Regions from separate parts of the Synechococcus sp. CBW1006 genome, predicted to be linked through region 2. Evidence: predicted binding sites of a transcription regulator. Region 2 holds the regulator's gene; the other holds the start of a gene.
The links. Region 2 encodes NtcA, which controls nitrogen genes in cyanobacteria. Its sites were predicted from a motif close to GTANCNNNNGNTAC; they were not measured.

Region 1 (9,389 bases), 940 kb from region 2:
GGGCCGTCGTCGTCGCCATGGGGGTCAACGCCGATGGTCGCCGTGAGCTGCTGGGCCTCAAGGTGGGCGACAGCGAGAGCGAGGGCTTCTGGAGTGAGTTCCTCGCCTCGCTCAAAGAGCGCGGCCTGACTGGCGTCAAGCTGGTGATCTCCGACGCCCACGTGGGCCTCACCAAGGCCATCAGGCGCCAGCTGCAGGGCTGTGTGTGGCAGCGCTGCCGCGTCCACTTCGCCCGCAACCTTCTCCAGCGCGTCCCCAAAGCCCACCAGGGCATGGTCACCGCCGCCCTGCGCTCGGTGTTCGCTCAGGAGGATGCCGGAGAGATCCTCAGCCGCTGGGATGACCTGGCCGCCTCGCTGGCGGAGCGCTTCCCCAAGGCCACCGAGCTCATGAACGAGGCCAGAGAGGACGTGCTGGCCTTCCGTCACTTCCCGCAGCCTCACTGGAAGAAGGTCTGGAGCACCAACCTGCTGGAGCGGGTCAACGAGGAGATCAAGCGCCGCACCCGCGTCGTCGGCATCTTCCCCAACGACGCGTCGATCACCCGCCTGGTGGGCGCGGTGCTGCTGGAGCAGCACGAGCATTGGCAGCTGGAAGGCCGCCGCATGTTCTCCGCCGAAAGCATGGCTGCCATCCCGGAGCTGGAGGATCTGCCGGCCCTGCTCAGCGCCGCCGCCGCAGAGGTGCAAGACGCAGGCCCCAGGTGATTGAGGTGGCAGCGCCCCCACAGGGCGCAGCGGCCTCGATCGCCGCCCGGGGGCCGGCGCTGTAACCCCTGGGCTGCATAGAAGACTCCTGCCGCTCACAACACAGCCGCGATCAGACGAGAGACTTGACAAGTCAATCGCCTCATTTCATCGTGGAAGAACGAGGTGCATCTGCGCCTCAGGAATGACAGCCCGTCATTCCACCCTGTTCACCCTCTGAGTCAGGGCATTCGGGCCTCGGGTTTTACACCACGCAAAAGGACGCGGCCCGTCCAGTCAAGGGCGCCTAAATTGTATCCTTGGATCTCTCCTCGACAAAGCTGTCCCGCGCAAGGCTCCAATAGGGAGCCTGCTGAGAAAATTGCCATCTCTGCGCTAATAGAATAAGTAGAACTGCCCAGGCTTTCTCCTTTCTGTCAAGGCAAAAGCCTAGGAAATGTCATGGTGCACGAAGGTTGATTGGTTGGATTGATTCGGCAGCTTCGGCTCCTGCACCGATCGGTCGCCGCTGGGAGAGGCCGGATGACCTGCTGCGAGGAGCACTCACATCCGCTCCAGGGTGGGAATGCCGAGCAGCCCCAGCCCCAGCCGCAGGGTGTCGGCCGTGAGGCGGCAGAGCGCCAGGCGTCCAGGCCGGGCGCCCTCCTCAGCCTTGAGCACCGGCACCTGGTCATAGAAGCGGTTGAACACCTGGCTGAGCTCGAACAGATAGCTGCACAATCGGTTGGGTAGCAACTCCTGCTCCACCTCGGCCACCACCGCGTCGAACTTCAGCAGTTCGCGCACCAGGGCCCACTCCTGAGGCTCACTGAACTGCAGGCTGGAGGCCTCCGCCTGGCCCGCCAGGTCGCCGCCCTTGCGGGCGATGCCGGCGATCCGCACCACGGCATAGAGCAGATAGGGGGCGGTGTTGCCCTGCAGCGCCAACATCCGATCAAAGCTGAACTGATAGTTGGTGGTCCGGTTCTGGCTGAGGTCGGCATACTTCACCGCCGCCAGTCCCACGGTGGTGGCGACATGGGCGATGAAGCTTTCCTCCTCCTGGCGCCCCTCCTCGGCCAGACGGCGTCGCAGATCCGCCTCGGCCCGCTCTACCGCTTCATCGAGCAGATCCCGCAGGCGCACGGTGTCGCCCGCACGGGTCTTGAGCTTCTTGCCGTCGTCCCCCTGCACCAGGCCGAAGGGCACATGTTCCAGCTGGCCGTCTGCGGGGATCCAGCCGGCCCGCCGGGCCACCTGGAACACGCCGGCGAAATGGCTGGCCTGGCCCGCATCCGTCACGTAGATCACGCGGCGGGCGCCATCGCCGGCCGGGGGCTCGGCGAAGCGATAGCGGATGGCCGCCAGGTCGGTGGTGGCGTAGTTGAAGCCGCCATCGCTTTTTCGCACGATCACCGGCAGGGCTTTTCCGTCCTTGCCGCTCACCCCCTCCAGGAACACGCAGCCGGCGCCGTCGTCGGTCACCAGCAGACCGGTGGCTTCCAGGTCGCTCACCACGGCCTCGAGATAGGGGTTGTAGAAGGATTCGCCCCGTTCGCTGAGGCGGATGTCGAGCCGGTCGTAGATCTTCTGGAATTCCCGGCGGCTCTGGTCGCAGAGCAGCCTCCAGGCCTTCAGCGAGACCGGATCTCCCCCCTGCAGCTTCACCACCTCCTCGCGGGACGTCGCCTGGAAGACGGGGTCGTCGTCGAAGCGCTGCTTGGCCTGGCGATAGAAGGCCACCAGATCGCCCAGGTCCACCGCATCGGCGGTGATCAGCGCCTCGGGGGCCACCTGCTTGAGGTGGGTGATCAGCATGCCGAACTGGGTGCCCCAGTCACCCACGTGGTTGAGGTGCAACACCGGGTGGCCGCGGAACTCCAGCACCCGGGCCAGGCAGTCGCCGATGATCGTGGAGCGCAGATGGCCCACGTGCATCTCCTTGGCGATGTTGGGGCTGGAGAAGTCGACCACCACCGGAGCCGCCGGTGCTCCGCCGCCTTGATCGCTGCCGCCTTGGCCTCCGCCCACCTCCGCAGCCGCGGGAACGCCCAGGCGGGGGTCCCCAAGACGGGCCGCCACCTCGGCCGTGAGCCGCTCAGGGCGCAGGGTGAGGTTGATGAAGCCGGGCCCGGCGATCTGGGGCTCCAGGCAGAGTTCCGCGAAGGCTGGATCCGCCGCCAGTTCGTTCACGATCGCCGTGGCGATGGCACGGGGCGGCTGCTTCAGGGGCTTGGCCAGGGGCAGGGCGCCGTTGGCCTGGAAATCACCGAATTCGGGCTTGCTGGCCGCTGCCAACTGGGGATCCAGGCGCCGGCCATCTGCACGGGCCTCGGCGGCGGCCTGCGGAAACGCCCGCTCCATTGCCGCACACAGCTGGCTGTCGAGGGCTTGGGCGAGGCGAAGCATGGGGGAGGGCTGGAAGAGCGGCAAGCCTCCCGCCTGTGGCGGGAGAGGCCCTGATCATCCATCCGGACCGGCGGCACCCAGGTGGAGGCTTGGTGGAATGGATGGCTTGAGGCGCGGGTGATCGGGATGGCCACGTTGCAGGGCCCGTGAGACTCGCTTCGGATTCGGTCTGGACTTTCGACCGAAAGACCTCTGAAATGCACTGATGCCAGTGACTCACTGCTTGAGCATTCCCAGTCCGGGGGTGAGCTGTGCGTGGACTAAGAATCGAGGTTGGATGAAGCCCAGAGTCAACCATTCAGGAGAGATCAGCCATGCAGGAAATTCACCCCGGCCATGATCTGGCCGACGCGGTCTTGTCGTTGAAAAGCTCAGGGTGTTCACTCTCCCCATGTCCATATTCATCTGTCTATCAAGGGAATCAGGACCTCGTCGCAGCCGTCAGATCGCTGACAAGCCTTTAACGCGACGGGCTCGGAATGCTTGATGGGGAAGCGGCGCTGCGTACACATTGCCCACTCTGTGACTTTTCAGGCCGGCACCTCTATGGGAGACGATCAGCACGGTTGTGCCACGAGCTCCGAAGACCCTGGGCAGCCAGGATTGATCTTCTGTAGCATCTGTCACAACACTTCGTTCTGGCAGCACCTAGACAAGTTCCGTTGACCTTGCTTGTTTCCGACAGGTCAACATTGGACGTTATTGCGTCCACCCCTCGGGGCAGTGAATGCTTCTCGCTTCTTCGTCGTCTGTCTTGTTCCAGTACCTTCCCTGTTGAAGTGCTCCCTCTGGCTGGACATCTTGACTGAGGCGTAGTCTCATTGTCCATTCCCCTGGGGCCCTACCGGCAGGCTCTGCTTAGTTGGCGCCAACTTGATTCCACAGCTGCTTTTTCTCTTCCCATGGCCATCACTTCATGGCACCCGACAGGGTTGTCCAGGCAGGCCACCGTCCAGGTAGTGGGCTGATCGGTTGCTTCATCAACGCCATCCGTGGCTGAGGCGCCTAACTCTTTCGTTCCCAGTTCCAATTCAGTAGCACCTCAAAGATGGATTACGTCTTACCAAATGAACTCGTTGACGGCATGATTGCTGCCGGCGGCAAGAAATCCGGCGTCAGTATCAAGAATCTGTTGCTGCGAGGTTTCTACTCCGGATCCGTTCTCGGTCTGGCCTTGTGCCTTGCCCTCACGATCATGGTTCAGACCGGAATACCGTGGATCGGGTCTCTGATCTTTCCTTTCGGATTCGCCAGTATCGTGTTGTTCGGCATGGAACTGGTCACCGGTAACTTTGCCTTGCTTCCTATGGCGGTCTGGGCAGGTAAGACCACTTGGAGCAAAACCATCCGGAACTGGATCTGGGTCTGGATCGGCAATTTCCTCGGTACAGGCTTGGTGGGCATCCTGTTTGCCATCAGCCTCACCAGTGGTGGAACTGCAGATCTGGCTGCAGGGTCAGGGGATTGGGTTGCGGTCGCCAACAAGATCATCGGCCTGAATAAAGCCAACGTGATCGTCAAGTATCAGTCCCTCGGTGTCCTTGGTTTCTTTCTTGCCTTTGTCCGAGGCCTTATTGCCAACTGGTTGGTCTGCCTTGGTGTCACACTGGCGCTCGTCAGCAAAAGTGTTCCTGGAAAGATCCTTGCCTGCTGGCTGCCAATCACGGCGTTCCAGGCTCTCGGTATGGAACATATCGTGGTCAACATGTTCCTGCACACCACAGGGCCTCTTCTGGGCTCTGGCGTAAGTTTCGGACAGATTGCATTTTGGAATTACCTGCCTGTCACTATGGGAAATATTGTTGGTGGGATGGTGTTCATCGGTATGCTCTTCTACAGCACCCATCGCACAACGGTCAGCAATGTGCTGCCCACGGTGCATGATGAGAAGCTTGAGCGTGAGTTGGCTGCCGAGCTTGGCGCCCGTTGATGATCTGGGTAAGCTGATTTAAAAGTCGACTTTCTCAACGGCTTTCAACAATCAGCAAGGTCTCCAACGATCAGACCCGTCGCATTGCGACGGGTCCTTTTTCGTTACTGGCTGATTCGGCCGGTGGGCACGCGCAGCGCCTGGATCACCACTTCTTGTAAGGCAGGAACTTGCCGCACATGGTGATCTTCACTCGGTCCCCGGCGGGATTGGCTTCTTTGTCCACGTGCAAGGTAAAGTCGATCGCGCTCATAATGCCATCGCCAAACTTCTCCTGGATCACATCCTTGAGTGGCATGCCGTACACCTGCATGATCTCGTAAAAACGATAGATCAATGGATCAGTGGGAATCACCGGATCCAGCGATCCCTTGGTAGGGAAATCCTGCAATGCAGCGATGATTTCCGCATCCAGGTCCAGCAGCTCACCCAGTTGGGTTGCCTCGTCCGCCGAGGCGGTGGCCTGGAGATAAAACAGGGAGGCTACCCAGACTTCGTCGCGGCCCAGCTTGGCGCCCAGGTCGGCAAAGCTCATTCCCTTGGCTTTTTTGGCAGCCAGCAATGCAGAGATCATTGTGTCTTGGTTCGCAGTCATGAACAACGGTTGTCGTGATGTCCGCTACCGCATCAGGCCGTGCCATTGGATCATGGCCTGATGTCAGTTGCGAACTCCTGACTATCGATTGATCGACGCGTCTTGCTGGCATCAATCACTACAGATCTGGATTTCACCAGGCCTTTTGGATGATTTTCATACAGACGTCGTCCGATGGTCTGATTGGAATGAGGTCGACCTGTGTGAGCTGCCGGATGGTTCATGCCCTCATTTCCTACCTTCGCCATCTAGGCCTGTTTGAGCCAGTCCCCTCTCTGATCCTCCAGCGGCTCTACGTCGCTGCCGGCCGTGATCATCCTGCCCACCCCCGCCACGGTCGCTACGACGGCCTCACGGCCTGTGAGTGACCGCGGCGTTCGGCACCGTCCCGATGGTCCTGGGTAGTGAGATGGGTGGTACAGCATGACGCTGTCATGAAACTCCTGGGCCGCAACAGCAGCAGGGTCCATGCTGATGCTGACGATCCGGACGGCCCCATTCGGGGTCTCAGAGCATGACGCACCTGATCACCGATCCCGGCCGCTTTGCGGTACAGGCCAAGGCTGGGTTCGTGGCTGCGAATCGCCGCCGGGTGCGGGCCGTGGCGGGTGGTGTCGTGCGTGCCTCAGGCCTCGTCAGGGGACGGGTGGCCGTGGTGACCGGCGGTGGGTCCGGCCACTATCCCGCGTTCATGGGCTTTGTCGGGATGGGCATGGCCGCCGGTGCCGCCTGCGGCAACATCTTCGCGTCGCCGTCGGCTGGCCAGATCGTCAGTGTGAGCCGTGAGGTGAATCGGGGCGCTGGTTTCCTGCTCACTTTCGGGAATTACACCGGCGACATGTTGCAGTTCGGCCTGGCGGCGGAACGCCTGCGTTCCGAGGGCCACGATGTGCGCATTGTGGCGGTGAGTGATGACATCGCCAGTGCCCCGCCCTCCGCCATGAATCAGCGCCGTGGCATTGCCGGCGGGCTGGCGGTGTACAAGGTGGCCGGTGCGGCTGCCGAAGCAGGCCTGGACCTGGATGCGGTGGAGAGGCTGGCCCGGCGGACCAATGCCCGCACCCGAACCCTCGGTGTGGCCTTCAGCGGCTGCACCCTGCCGGGGGCGGAGTCTCCCTTGTTCTCTGTGCCGGCGGGTCGCATGGCCGTGGGGCTGGGCGTGCACGGCGAGCCGGGGCTGGAGGAGCGTCCTCTCCCCGACGCTGCCGGACTGGCGGAGCTGCTGGTGGCTGCGCTGCTGGCGGAAAGCCCGGATGACATACCGCCCCAGGAGGCTCGGGTAGTGGTGCTGCTCAACGGGTTGGGCGGGTTCAAATATGAGGAGCTGTTCAGCCTCTTCGATGCGGTGGCAAGCAATCTTGAGGCCAGGGGCGTGCGGATCGTCGATGCCGAATGTGGCGAACTGGTCACCAGCCTGGAGATGGCCGGGCTGTCTCTCAGTCTCTTCTGGCTCGACGATGAGCTCGAGCCGTTCTGGCAAGCCCCAGCCGACAGCGCTGCTTTCCAACGCGGCCATCCGACACTCGGCCCGACGACCGCTCCGGAACGGGAGGCAGACGCTCCTGCCCCGATTCCGCCGGCATCAGCGCGCGACAGTCCAGCTGGCCAGGGGGATCAGCTGATCTGGGCCCGTCGGGTGCTGGAGGGCCTCCAGAAGGCCCAGGCAGCGTTGGAGGCGAGCCACCAGGAGCTGGGCCAGCTCGATGCCATCGCAGGAGACGGCGACCATGGCCTGGGCATGGTGCGGGGCGTCGGTGGGGCGGTGGCTGCTGCCCAGCGGGCGGTGGACGACCAGGGCAGCGTGGCCCGTGTCTTGCTGGAAGCCGGAGAGGCCTGGTCTGAGCAGGGCGGCGGCAGCTCCGGTGCCCTCTGGGGCATTGGTCTGGCGGCTGCCGGCAATGCCCTCGCCGCGGCGGATCGATTGGATCCAACCGCCCTGGCCGGAGCCGTCGCCGCCGCTCTTGGCGCCATTCGGAATCTCGGCAAGGCCCAGGCTGGCGACAAGACCCTGGTCGATGCCCTGATCCCTTTCTCGGAACGGTTGAGCAGCGGTATCGCCCAAGGGGAGTCGGCTGCCAGGGCCTGGTCTGAGGCGGCCAGCTGCGCAGTGCATGCTGCCCAGGCCACAGCCGAGCTGTTGCCCCGACTGGGTCGAGCCCGATCCCATGGCGCCAGGAGCGTCGGCCACCCCGATCCAGGCGCCGTTTCCCTGGCGGAGGTGTCGGTGGCCGTTCAGATCTGAGCCTGGCCTGGGCGCCTCAGGACCCTTGCCCACCCCATGGAGAGGCATCGTGTCGATGGCAATGGGCTGGAGGCGAAGATTTCAGGATGCGCCCAGGAAATCGCGCTTGCCGAGGACAACACCGTTGTGGCGCAGGATGTTGTAAGCGGTGGTGACGTGGAAATAGACGTTCGGCAGCACGAAGCTGCTCAGAAAGGGCCAGCCCGGCATCGTGATCGTCTGATCGCGGCCGATCGGCACTGTGATCAGCCGTTCTTCCGAGCCGTTCAGCTGTTCCGTCGGCACGCTTTCGATGAAGGTGATCGTGTGCTGCAGCCGCTCGATCAGTTCGGCGAAACTGGTTTCGCTGTCCTCCACCGCTGGCGCTTCGGATCCGGCCAGCCGGGCGACCCCTCGGCGGGCGATGTCCGAGGCGATCTGCACCTGACGCACCAGGGGGAACATGTCGGGATAGAGGCGGCTCTGCAGCAGCACCGCCGGATCGATGCTGTGGGCTTTCGCGTGGGCCTGCCCCTTGGCGAGCACGGCAGCGAGATTGGTCAGCGTCCGCGTCAGCGGCAGCACCGACGCATCAACCATCGAGAGTTGCATCGGTAAGACAGTGGAATCTATGAGATCTCACAACCCTAGGGGCCCTGCTCGCGTCATCCCCCTGCCTGCTTCGGCCGAAAACCAGCCTGCTCAAGGGCGGAAAGAGCCGCGGCCACCTGATCGCCCTGGAGTTCGATCACGCCATCTTTGAGGGTGCCGCCGGTACCGGCGGAGGCCTTCAGCTGCTTCAGCAGGGTCCTGCTTTCAGCCTCGCCGATCTCCAGCCCGGTGATGGCGGTCACCAGCTTGCCGCCCTTGCCCGCTTTGGTGCGTTGCACCCGCACCCGCTGCTGGGCACGTGGCTGAGCGGCGGCATCCCCCGCACCAGCGCGCTGCAGGCTTTCCGGCCGGCTGCCGCCACTGCTGAATTCGGTCCAGCCCCCCTTGGCCATGGCTCCATCCTTCGCTACCACCCACTCCAGCGCACCGCCCTTCCACTCCGCCAACGCCCCCACCGTGGATCTTCCCCCCCTGCAGCTGGAAATGCTGCGGATCGGCCTGCAGGGCGAACCTGCCGCCGCTCTCTGCCGCAAGGCGCCGCTGCGACCCGACAGCCTCCGTTCCTCCGTGTCCGGAGCAGCCGACTGCACCCTCGAGCCGGACTGGCTGCGTATTGATGAACCGCCCGGCTGGCCGGTGGCGCCGCCGCCACCGCCCTGAGCACGGCTTCCTACGCTGGGATCACCCCGTCCAGCCGCCGGTGACCAGCACCCTGTCAGCGCAGACCCCAGCCCCGGGGCAGCCCGATGCCACGGCCCTCGACCCGTCGGCACGGCCCACCCCGGGCGGTCGCTTCGGGCGGTATGGCGGCCAGTACGTGCCTGAAACCTTGATGCCGGCCCTGGCGGAACTGGAGCAGGCGGCGGCCGAAGCCTGGGCCGATCCAGGCTTCACCGATCGGCTGAATCACCTGCTGCGCACCTACGTGGGCCGGCC
Region 2 (9,389 bases):
CAAGCCTTTCGAAAGGTTGTGCTGTCTTCTCGAGGGGCTGAGCGGTGTTGCCCATCCCCCGCGCCGTAGCCTCGGGCAGACTTTTTCGGGGGATGTTTCCCTGCAATCCGTGAGTCCAACGCCTCCGGTGACCACCGAGACCACGCTGCCCGGAGTGGACCTGCGGCTGCTGGTCGGCTTGGGAAATCCGGGTTCCAAATACGTCGACACGCGTCACAACGTGGGCTTTATGGCCCTCGAACACCTGGCACGCCAGGAGGGCGTCGGGTTTCGCCAGCAGGCCAAGCTTCACGGCTTGCTGGCGGAGGTGGGCCATGGCGATCGGCGCCTGCGGCTGCTCATGCCGCAGACCTTCATGAACGACAGTGGACGCTCGATTCGTGCAGCCCTCGACTGGTTCGACCTGAAACCCTCCCAGATGCTGGTGGTGGTGGACGACATGGATCTGCCCTTCGGTCGTCTGCGCCTGCGTGCCAGCGGAAGCGCCGGTGGACACAACGGCCTGCGCAGCACGATCCAGCACCTCGGCGCTCAGGAGTTTCCGCGGCTGCGCATCGGCATCGGCGCTCCAGCGGAGCATCCCGTCGAGCGCCGGGCCCGCACGGTGTCCCACGTGCTGGGGCGCTTCTCGGCGGACGAGCAGCCTGGCCTGGCCGCAGTGCTCGATGAGGTGGTGGCCGGCATCGACCTGATCCGCCGGCTCGGGATCGAGCGGGCCGGCAACCGCCTGAACAGTTTTTCGCTTCAGGCTGCGGCAGCCTGATGTCTGCCATGGGCTTTTGTCAGCCTTGATCTGCCTGTCGTGAGCCCTTCGCCGTGATGTATCCCTCGTGAGCCGCCTGCCCGCCACCACCGCCCAGCTGCGGGTCCTGCGCCAGAGTTTCAGCCAGCGGGTGCTGGAGGGTGAGGTGTCCGCCGGCGGGTTCCAGTGGACCTTCTGCTGGGCCTTCGATCGTGGTGAACTCAACGTGGAGCCCTCCCTGGGCCGCGCCCTGATCCAGGACGCTCTGCTGCGCTTTCTGCTCCAGGCCGATTACCAGCTCGAGGCCGGCGGCGACTACGCCTTCACCGTGCGCGCCAGTCTCTGAAATCGGGCTGGGCATCCCGGGCTCAGCGCGGAGCCGGACCTCCCCTTCTGGATCAGGAGCGCGGCAGGGTTCGACCCAGGAACCGTTCGAGCAGCAACTGTGCCACCACATCATCCCAGTCGCGGGGCGGCTGCCGCAGCCCTCGGGGCAGGCAGCGCCGCCAGCCCCGAGGCGGGAACAGCTCCCAGAAACGCTGCCGCGCCGCCAGGGTGCTGCCATGCTCCTCCACCACATGCACAGCAGCGATCGTCGCGAGTCTTGTCTGCCAGTGCCGGCAGCCGGTGCCGTTGCCCAGCACGATCTCAGCCACCAGCCCCTCGGCGCACCAGCTGTTCAGTTGGTGCCAGGTCGCTTCCGGGGTCAGCACCGCCGCCGCCACAATCCGCTGCCCCGTGGCATCGGTGCACACCAGGCCGCACTTGCTGCGGCCCGGATCCAACCCCGCCAGTCCGGCTCGCTGCTGCGGTGCATCGCCGTGAGGGATTCGATCACTCGGCTCGGGTGAGGCGTGGGTGGCCATGGCACGGCGTTCAGGGGCGTCCGTTGCGTGGCCGGATCCAGCGGAGCTCCACCACGATCGGATCGGGAGTGTCGGCATCCTGCACGGCCACGGCTTCCAGCTGGGCCGCCTGATCTTCCGGTCGCTCGCTCAGGGAGCGGGCCAGCTGGTTGAGCAGGGCCGCGTCGAACTGCAGGCCATCGGTGATCGAACCCTGGCGCTGCACCTTGGCGTAGGCGGCAGCGAGCAGCAGGTTCAGCCGGCTGTTGACCTGCTGGGGGCTGTGCACCTCCGGTTCGAGGCTGGTGGTGGCCAGCACGTCGCCCGCCCGCGCCACGGGGCGGTTCGGCCGCAGGTCTGGAAAGGCCAGCACCTGCTGCTCACCGCGCAGCACGTTGGCGGCCGAGAGCAGGCTCACCACCCAGGAGCCGGGGCGGGCCAGCAGAGTCTCCAGTTTGGCGATGTCGTTCCTTGGCACCAGAAGGATCTGGCGGTCCGGCGGCTCCCCCGGCAGCACCCGCTGGAACGCGAGCCGGTTGGCCTGCTGCAGCAAGGTGTTGATCACGTCCCGGGCCTGTTCCGGTCGCTCCAGAGTCACCTTGGCGGTGGCCAGGGGCTGGCCGCTGCTGATCACCACATCGCCGCGGCGCAGGGCGATGATCTTGGTTTCAAGGCCCTGGAGTTCCTTCTCCCCTTCCTTGATCTGCTCCTGCACCGCCGCCAACTCGGTTTCGGTGCGGCGGATCTCCTGGTCCCGGTTAGCCACATCGCGGCTGAGGCGATCGCGCTCGGCCTCCAGCCGGGCACGCTGCTGCTGCAGGGGCAGCAGTTCGCGCCGCAGTTGTTGCAGCCGCTTCTCCGCTTCATCCCGCTGGGCCTGGGCCCGTTTTCGCTCCCCTTCCACCCGCTTGGTGGCCGCCTGGGCTCGGCGGCTGGCCTGCTGGGCGGTGGCGCTGGCGGCCTGGGCACCGACCAGGTCGCGGCGGCTGCGTGCCAGATCGTCGCGGCTCTGCTGCAGCCTCTGCTCCAGCTGGTCCAGTTCGAACAGGCCCACCCGCAACCTTTGGCTCACCAGAAGCATCAGGCCCAGGGACATGGCACTGATCAGCGATCCGGTGAGCACCGTGATCAGCACGGCGGTGCGGCGCGGTCGCAGGTTGAACAGGCTGAGGCGCGCCTTGCCCACGCGGCTGCCGAGCCGATCACCGAGGGTGGAGAGCACGCCGCCCAGCACCAGCAGGACCAGGATCAACAACCAACCCGTCATCGCTGCCTCACCACGCCGTCGTTCCGCTGTCAGCCTTCGGATCCGGGGGATCCGAAGGCTGCATCCTGCAGCACAGACCCCGTCGTCCGACACGGTGCGGACAGTCTGGGGAGGCGTCCCGCCGGGTCTGATCCTTGGCCTGTTCCGGTGTCTGTGGTCCGGTCGGTGCTTCTGGGTCGTTTAATGTCTGGCCCGCCCGGCTTGCACCGCGATGGTTCCGGACTTCATGGTGATCGGGGCCCAGCGTTCCGGCACCACCTGGCTGCACAGGGTTCTCAGCCAGCATCCGGATCTGTGGCTCACGCCGGTCAAGGAGCTCCACTACTTTGACAAGCCCCAGATCCGCTTCGGCGTGTTCGACGCCGATGAGCGGCGACGCGCCAGGTTCTGGGACCTGAAGCGTTTCGCCCGCGATCCCCGCTGGTTCGGCCGCTACTGGTTCCTGCCGCGCAGTGATGCCTGGTATTGCCGCCTGTTTGGTCAGGGACGTCGCCAGGGCAAGCGGGTCGGCGAGATCACCCCCGCCTACGCCACCCTGGAGCGGCCGGTGTGGGAGCGGATGCAGCGTCTGGCACCGGAGCTGAGGCTGGTGTTCGTGATGCGCGATCCCGTGCTGAGGGTCTGGTCGGCGATCCGCAACCGGGTCCGCAAGGGCCAGTTCGACGGTGAGGCCGACATTGCCGCTCTGCTGGAGCAGGCCCGCATGCCCGGCGCCGTGAGCCGTTCCAACTACCTCCGCACCATCGAGACCGTCGAGGCGGTGTTCCAGCCCGCTCAGTTGCACTGCTGCTTTTTCGAACAGCTCATCAGTGATCCTGCAGCCTTCGCCGACGACCTGTTCGACTTTCTGGCCGCGCCCCCTTTGAACGAGCGACTGCGTCTGCCGCCGGCCGTCAACGTGGCCGCCGGCGGCCGGGAACCCCCCTTGGGCTTTCAGCGGGAGATGGCGCGCGACTATCTACCGATGGTGGAGCGTCTGGCAGAGCGTTTCGGTGCGGTGCCGCGGGGCTGGCTGGATCGCTACCGCAATCTGCTCAGCTGACCTGGTTGGAGTGGAGGCGGTCAGCTGAAGCGTTTGGCCAGGGCGATCGGGTCGAAGACCGTGATCTTCTTGCGATCCACCTGCACCAGCCCGTCGTTGCGCAGGTCGCCCAGCAGCCTCGTGATCGTCACCCGGGTGGAGCCGATCGCCTCGGCGATCGCCTGGTGGGAGAGGCGCAGGTCGATCGTGATCCCCTCCTGACTGGGCACACCGAAATCGCGGCAGAGCACAAGCAGAAAGCTCACCAGCCGGGAGGACATGTCCCGGTGGGTGAGGGTTTCGATCATGGTTTCGGTCTGCAGGATGCGGGAGGACAAGCCCTGCAGCAGCAATAGCCCGACGCTGGCATCGCGCTCAATGGCCTGGCGGACCGAGGTGGCGGGAGCGGTCACCATCTCCACGCGGGTGAAGGCGATGGCGTGATAAAAGCGATCGGATCGCTGCCCGGTGAGCAGCGACAGCACACCGAACAGACTGTTTTCCCGCAGCAGTGCCACGGTGATTTCTTCACCGGATTCGTAGACCCGCGATAACCGCACGGCGCCGCGACGCAGCAGATAGACCCGTTCGGCCGGATCTCCGGGAAAGAAAATGGTTTTGCCACGCTCCACGGTCTCGACGCTGCTGCCGCCGAGACCGCGCATCACTTCGAGAAGGGTGGCTCCGGCTCCGCCGGACACACCCGACCCGGTGCCAGCGGAGCCGCTGGGGGGAGGGGGGGCGTAACGGCTGAAGCCGCGAGTAGCGCCGACCATGACGGCGGGGCAGGAACTGGGAAGCTACGGAGCGACCCTGCTCTTTCTTGTAGCAACCAACACGGTTGCTGTCAGGGCCTCCGCTTCCGCTCCCGCTCGCCAGCCCCTGGCGCTCTGGGCCTGTGCGGCTGTTGACGCCTGTCGCAGCCTGTGCCGCCGTTTCTGCGAAACCGTCTGTTCCCACCAGGGATGGTGTGTGTGGCTTGTCCAGGGCGCAGATGCCGCTACATTCAGGTTTCAGCGCAGCGTCCGATCCCATCGCTTCGGTCCCTGTCCAGGTCGGCCGGAATGATCCGCTCGCCCGGCCCCATCGCCCTCCGGGATGTCCATGACCGCCAGTCTTGCCAGCCCCCAGGGCAGCCATCGCCCCTCCCAGCGGGGTGACATCTCTGTTCGGGGTCAGCGGCTGGAGGCCCGGCCTGAGCAGCGAACTGACCCTGTCCGCCCAGCGACTCGCGCTGTAGTGCCCCTTCGGCCCGTGCCTCAGGCCGAAGGGCTGCTTCAGGTGCACACAGCCCCTTTCCGCGGCAGCTTCGGCGCCGTGTTCAGCCAGGCCCTGCGCACGGCGGGTCTGGGCAGTCGCGTCCTGGTGAGTCAGTTTCTCAAAGGTGGCGTGGATCAGGGGCTGGGCCGCAGTCTCTGGCTTTGCGGCCGCCTGCAGTGGCTGCGGCCGGCGGTGCCCGCCTGCCTTGCGGCTCCCCTGCAGGCTGAAGCCGAGCAGGACCCTGCCCTGGCGGCTGTCCGGGAGGTGTGGGATTTCAGCCGCCAGCAGCTGCTGGCGGGCGCCGTGGATCTGATGGTGCTTGATGAACTGGGGCTGGCGATCGAGCTGGGTTATCTGTCTCTTCTGGATGTCACCGAGGTGCTGGAACAGCGGCCGGCTCAGCTGGATGTCATCCTGACGGGCCCGGCGATGCCCGCCGCTCTGATGGCCATGGCCGATCAGGTCACCCAACTGCGCCGCGGCTGATGCTCAAGAACGACCGCTGGATCAAGGAGCGGGCCGATGCCGGCATGATCCAGCCCTTTGAGGGCCATCTGGTGAGGCATCTCGAACCCGAGACCTCCAGCGCGCCGGTGCTCAGCTTTGGTTGTTCCTCCTATGGCTACGACCTGCGTCTGTCGTCGCAGGAGTTTCTGATCTTTCGCCATGTCCCCGGCACGGTAATGAACCCGAAGCGGTTCAATCCAGCCAATCTGGAGCCGGCCCCCCTGCATGAGGACATCGATGGCGCCTTTTTCATTCTGCCGGCCCATTCCTATGGCCTTGGCGTTGCGATGGAGAAGCTGAGGGTGCCGCCCAACATCACGGTAATTTGCCTGGGAAAGAGCACTTACGCCCGGCTTGGCATCATCGTCAACACCACACCCGCTGAAGCGGGGTGGGAGGGCCATCTCACGCTTGAATTCAGCAATTCTTCCGGCGCAGATTGCCGCATCTATGCCAACGAAGGTATCTGTCAACTGCTGTTTTTCGAAGGCGATCCCTGCGACACCACCTACCAGGATCGTGCCGGAAAGTATCAGGATCAGCCCGAGCGGGTCACCCTGGCCAGGGTCTGAACCGACTGGTAGCCCGGGCAATGAAGAGCCCGTCATCCTGCTGCTCTGCGGTCCTCATGGCCTGGCAGTCCATGAGGATCAATGGCGCCATTCTCTGTTCCGTGAGCGTCCGTTCAACCCCATGGCTCGCTGAATAGCGCCCAGGCAGGGAAAACCGCTGCTGCACAGGAGGACGGGCTGGTCGTTGATCCAGAACACTGGATCTGAGCCTGTGGTGGGTGCTGCCACTGCCGCCCCGGAGGTCTCGACCGGGGGGGTGCTGCTGCTCCCTGAGCTCGCGGCACTCTGTGAATTTCTGAGTGTTGCCCCGGACTCGTTGGAGAGGCGCTGGCGAATCTTGTCCAGGACTTGGCCATAGACTGCCCCACCCTGCTGCTGCAGAATGCCTTGGACCGATCCGGCTCCTGCCGCATCCAGAAGCATCTGGGCATGGCCTGCCGATCCGGCCAGCCCGCCTGTGGCCACAGCCATCCCGAGCAGGGTCAGGAGCAGTGAGTCGCGGACGGGAGGGAACACGGGAGCTGCCAGGTAGAGAGGCGATCAGGCAACTTCAAGTTTGGCGAAGGATCGCTGCTCAGGGGGCAAGACGGGCCTTGTGCAGCCGGCTTTTCGCGTACCAGTCAGCAAATTCAGGTGCCCATCGCTCCAGGTGGGGCCACATCAGATCGCAGAGGGCGCGGATTTCCTGTTGGGCATCGAGCTTGGCCCGCAGATCGAGAAAGTGGAGGAAGGCCCGCAGCGAAAAGCTCACCACAAAGTGCTGGCGGTAATCGAACGGCAGGATGCCGCGGGCATGCTCTTCGGCAAAGCCAGACGCCAGCAGGTCGCGGTAGCGCTCAGCGGCCTGCTGGCAGAGGTGCAGATCGATCGCCCGCTGCTCCTCGCTGTAGAGGTAGCGCTTGCCCTGACGGTCGCTGTAAGAGCCCACCGGCCGCAGGTAGAACACCTCCTCCAGCTCCATCGCCCCATCGGCGGCGCGGCAGATGCGTTCGCCCGTGTAACGCATCGATTGCACATCGAAGCTCACACCCACCCGATGGGTGCGGGCCTGCTGCATCACCGAGTGGGGGAACCAGCCCACATTGAGAACAATCTGCGCATGCTCCAGTGGTCCGAAGTGGCCGCGCTCACCTGCCAGCAGACGCTTGATGCAGATCTCCCCGGCCTTGGCCTCCTCGGGCCAGCTGCCGGGGTCGGCGGCGACGAAGCCCTCGCTGTAGTCCTGATGCATGGCCGCATAGACGCACCGCTGCGGCTCGGGAGTGGCGGCGATCAGGGCGACCCGGAAGCGGGGATCCATGGGGAGGGGCGTGGGTGCTTGGGTGGGCAGGGCGTCAGCCGTGGCTGCGGGGATCCGCCATCACGGCCGGTGCCTGGGCCGTGTCGGCCAGAGTGCTCACGGCGCCGACGCCGGCCAGGCGCGGCAGCGGCGTGCCATCGATCAACGCCTCGACCAGGGCGTTGAGCTCAGGGGCGCTGCGGGCTCCGAGGGAGCGGCCCACGGATTGCCCGTTGTTGTCGAACAGTTCCAGCTGGGGAATGCCATTCACCTCGTAGCGCTCGATCTCCGGCAGCCAGCGCGGATTATCGACATTGAGCAGCACCACGTTGAGGCGATCACGATGCTGCCGCTCCACCGCCTCCATGGCCGGCGCCATCGATCGGCAGGCCTCGCACCAGTCGGCGTAGAACTCCACCAGGCTGGGCCGGCCATTGCTCAGGGCCACCGGCAGATCCAGCGACCGGCGGGCCAGCTGCTCCAGCGGGGCTTCCGGATGGAGACCTCCCCTTAACCACACTAACGCCACCGCCAGTGCCGCGGCGATCATCGCCAGCAGCACACGCTCGCGTCGGCCCAGGGGGATCGAGGGCGGGGAAGGATCGCTTGGGTTCGCCATCTGCCGCAGGGAGCCGACCGGCACTCTGGCAGTTCAGCGTCAGCCCTGACCTGAAGACCTTGCTAGCGTCCGACTCGAAGGATGCGGCCCCGTGAAACGACGTCTCACGCTGCATTTCCCGCGGGAAGCGGTGCACCAGCCGATCACCTACCGGCTCGCTGTGGATTTCGACATCGCCGCCAAGATTCTGCGGGCCCAGATCGCGCCCAACCAGAGCGGCACCATGGTGGTGGAGCTCTCCGGCGACATCGACGAACTGGAGGCTGCTGAGGTCTGGCTGGAGAGCCAGGGGCTGGCGCTCAACCGTGCCCCTGGGGAGATTCGGATCGACGCGGATCGTTGCGTCGATTGCGGCATCTGCACCGCCATCTGTCCCAGTGGTGCCCTGCGCTGCGAAGCACCGGCCTGGAGGCTGAACTTCGAGGCGGACCGCTGCCTCGTCTGCGAGCAGTGCATCCCCAGCTGCCCGCTCGAGGCCATCGCCCTGGTGCTGGATCAGCCATGACCCTGGATCGGCCATGAATTCAGTGCTGCGCCTGATCGCCCTGCCGTTCCGGGCTCCCCTCGTGCTCCTGCTGATCGGGGTGAGTGTCTATCTCGGAATGCACTGGACCCTTACCCTGCCGGAATTGAGCCAGCGCTTTTCAAGCCCCGGCCATTTCATCCTGCTGGTGGAGTACCTGCACGCCGTTGTGGTGGTGGTGATCTGCACGATGCCGGATCTGCTCCTGTTCCGTCTGTCGCAGCTCATGGCCGCCAGCCGGGTGGTGAGCCTGGTGGTGAGCCTGCTGCTGGTCACCCTGGCCGGTCTTTATCTCCTGCACCTCAACATCCTGGCCAACGTGCTGATCCTGGCGCCGGCCGTGCTGCTGGCCCGTCTGGATCTGGTGCGGATCCGGGTGGTGCCCTCCTCCACCACCATGGTTCTTGTGCTCAACATCCTGGTGCTGGGAGGGCTCATGGCAGGACGCTGGCTGAGCACCCACGGCCAGGCGTTGGGGGCTTCGGCCTGATCGTGGCAGTCCCCTGGCTGTAACTCCAGAGGTTGCCCAGCACCTTCTTCACGTAGAGCCGCGTTTCCGGATAGGGGATCGCCTCCACCCAGAGTTCCGGTTCGTCCCGCAGGCGGCGCCGTTCAGCCGGGTCGGCCAGCCAGCCGGTCACGGCCCCCGGGCCGGCGTTGTAGCTGGCGATCATCGGCAGGAGCTGCTGATCCCACTGGCGAGCCAGTTGGTGCAGATAGAGGGCGCCGAGGCGGGTGTTGAGGCCGGGATCCT

Region 1: cynS (cyanase) is a predicted target of NtcA. The motif match lies at 5,729-5,742, and genes of this name have one in related genera.

Annotation. Positions count from the first base shown of each region.
Region 1 covers NZ_CP060396.1:1,525,029-1,534,417, forward strand. Annotated here, with positions in the region: gene H8F26_RS07260 (IS256 family transposase) at 1-707, shown strand, start outside; gene argS (arginine--tRNA ligase) at 1,251-3,095, opposite strand; gene H8F26_RS07270 (formate/nitrite transporter family protein) at 4,144-5,025, shown strand; gene cynS (cyanase) at 5,171-5,599, opposite strand; gene H8F26_RS07280 (hypothetical protein) at 5,836-5,988, shown strand; gene H8F26_RS07285 (dihydroxyacetone kinase family protein) at 6,135-7,862, shown strand; gene H8F26_RS07290 (DUF1993 family protein) at 7,944-8,441, opposite strand; gene H8F26_RS07295 (translation initiation factor) at 8,507-8,845, opposite strand; gene H8F26_RS07300 (hypothetical protein) at 8,844-9,113, shown strand; gene trpB (tryptophan synthase subunit beta) at 9,166-9,389, shown strand, end outside.
Region 2 covers NZ_CP060396.1:583,359-592,747, reverse strand. Annotated here, with positions in the region: gene pth (aminoacyl-tRNA hydrolase) at 101-763, shown strand; gene H8F26_RS02820 (DUF3146 family protein) at 831-1,088, shown strand; gene H8F26_RS02815 (resolvase) at 1,141-1,608, opposite strand; gene H8F26_RS02810 (DUF3084 domain-containing protein) at 1,619-2,854, opposite strand; gene H8F26_RS02805 (sulfotransferase) at 3,066-3,896, shown strand; gene ntcA (global nitrogen regulator NtcA) at 3,917-4,651, opposite strand; gene H8F26_RS02795 (cob(I)yrinic acid a,c-diamide adenosyltransferase) at 4,980-5,621, shown strand; gene dcd (dCTP deaminase) at 5,621-6,214, shown strand; gene thyX (FAD-dependent thymidylate synthase) at 6,789-7,514, opposite strand; gene H8F26_RS02780 (thioredoxin domain-containing protein) at 7,549-8,112, opposite strand; gene H8F26_RS02775 (NIL domain-containing protein) at 8,204-8,617, shown strand; gene H8F26_RS02770 (hypothetical protein) at 8,631-9,125, shown strand; gene H8F26_RS02765 (lytic transglycosylase domain-containing protein) at 9,070-9,389, opposite strand, start outside.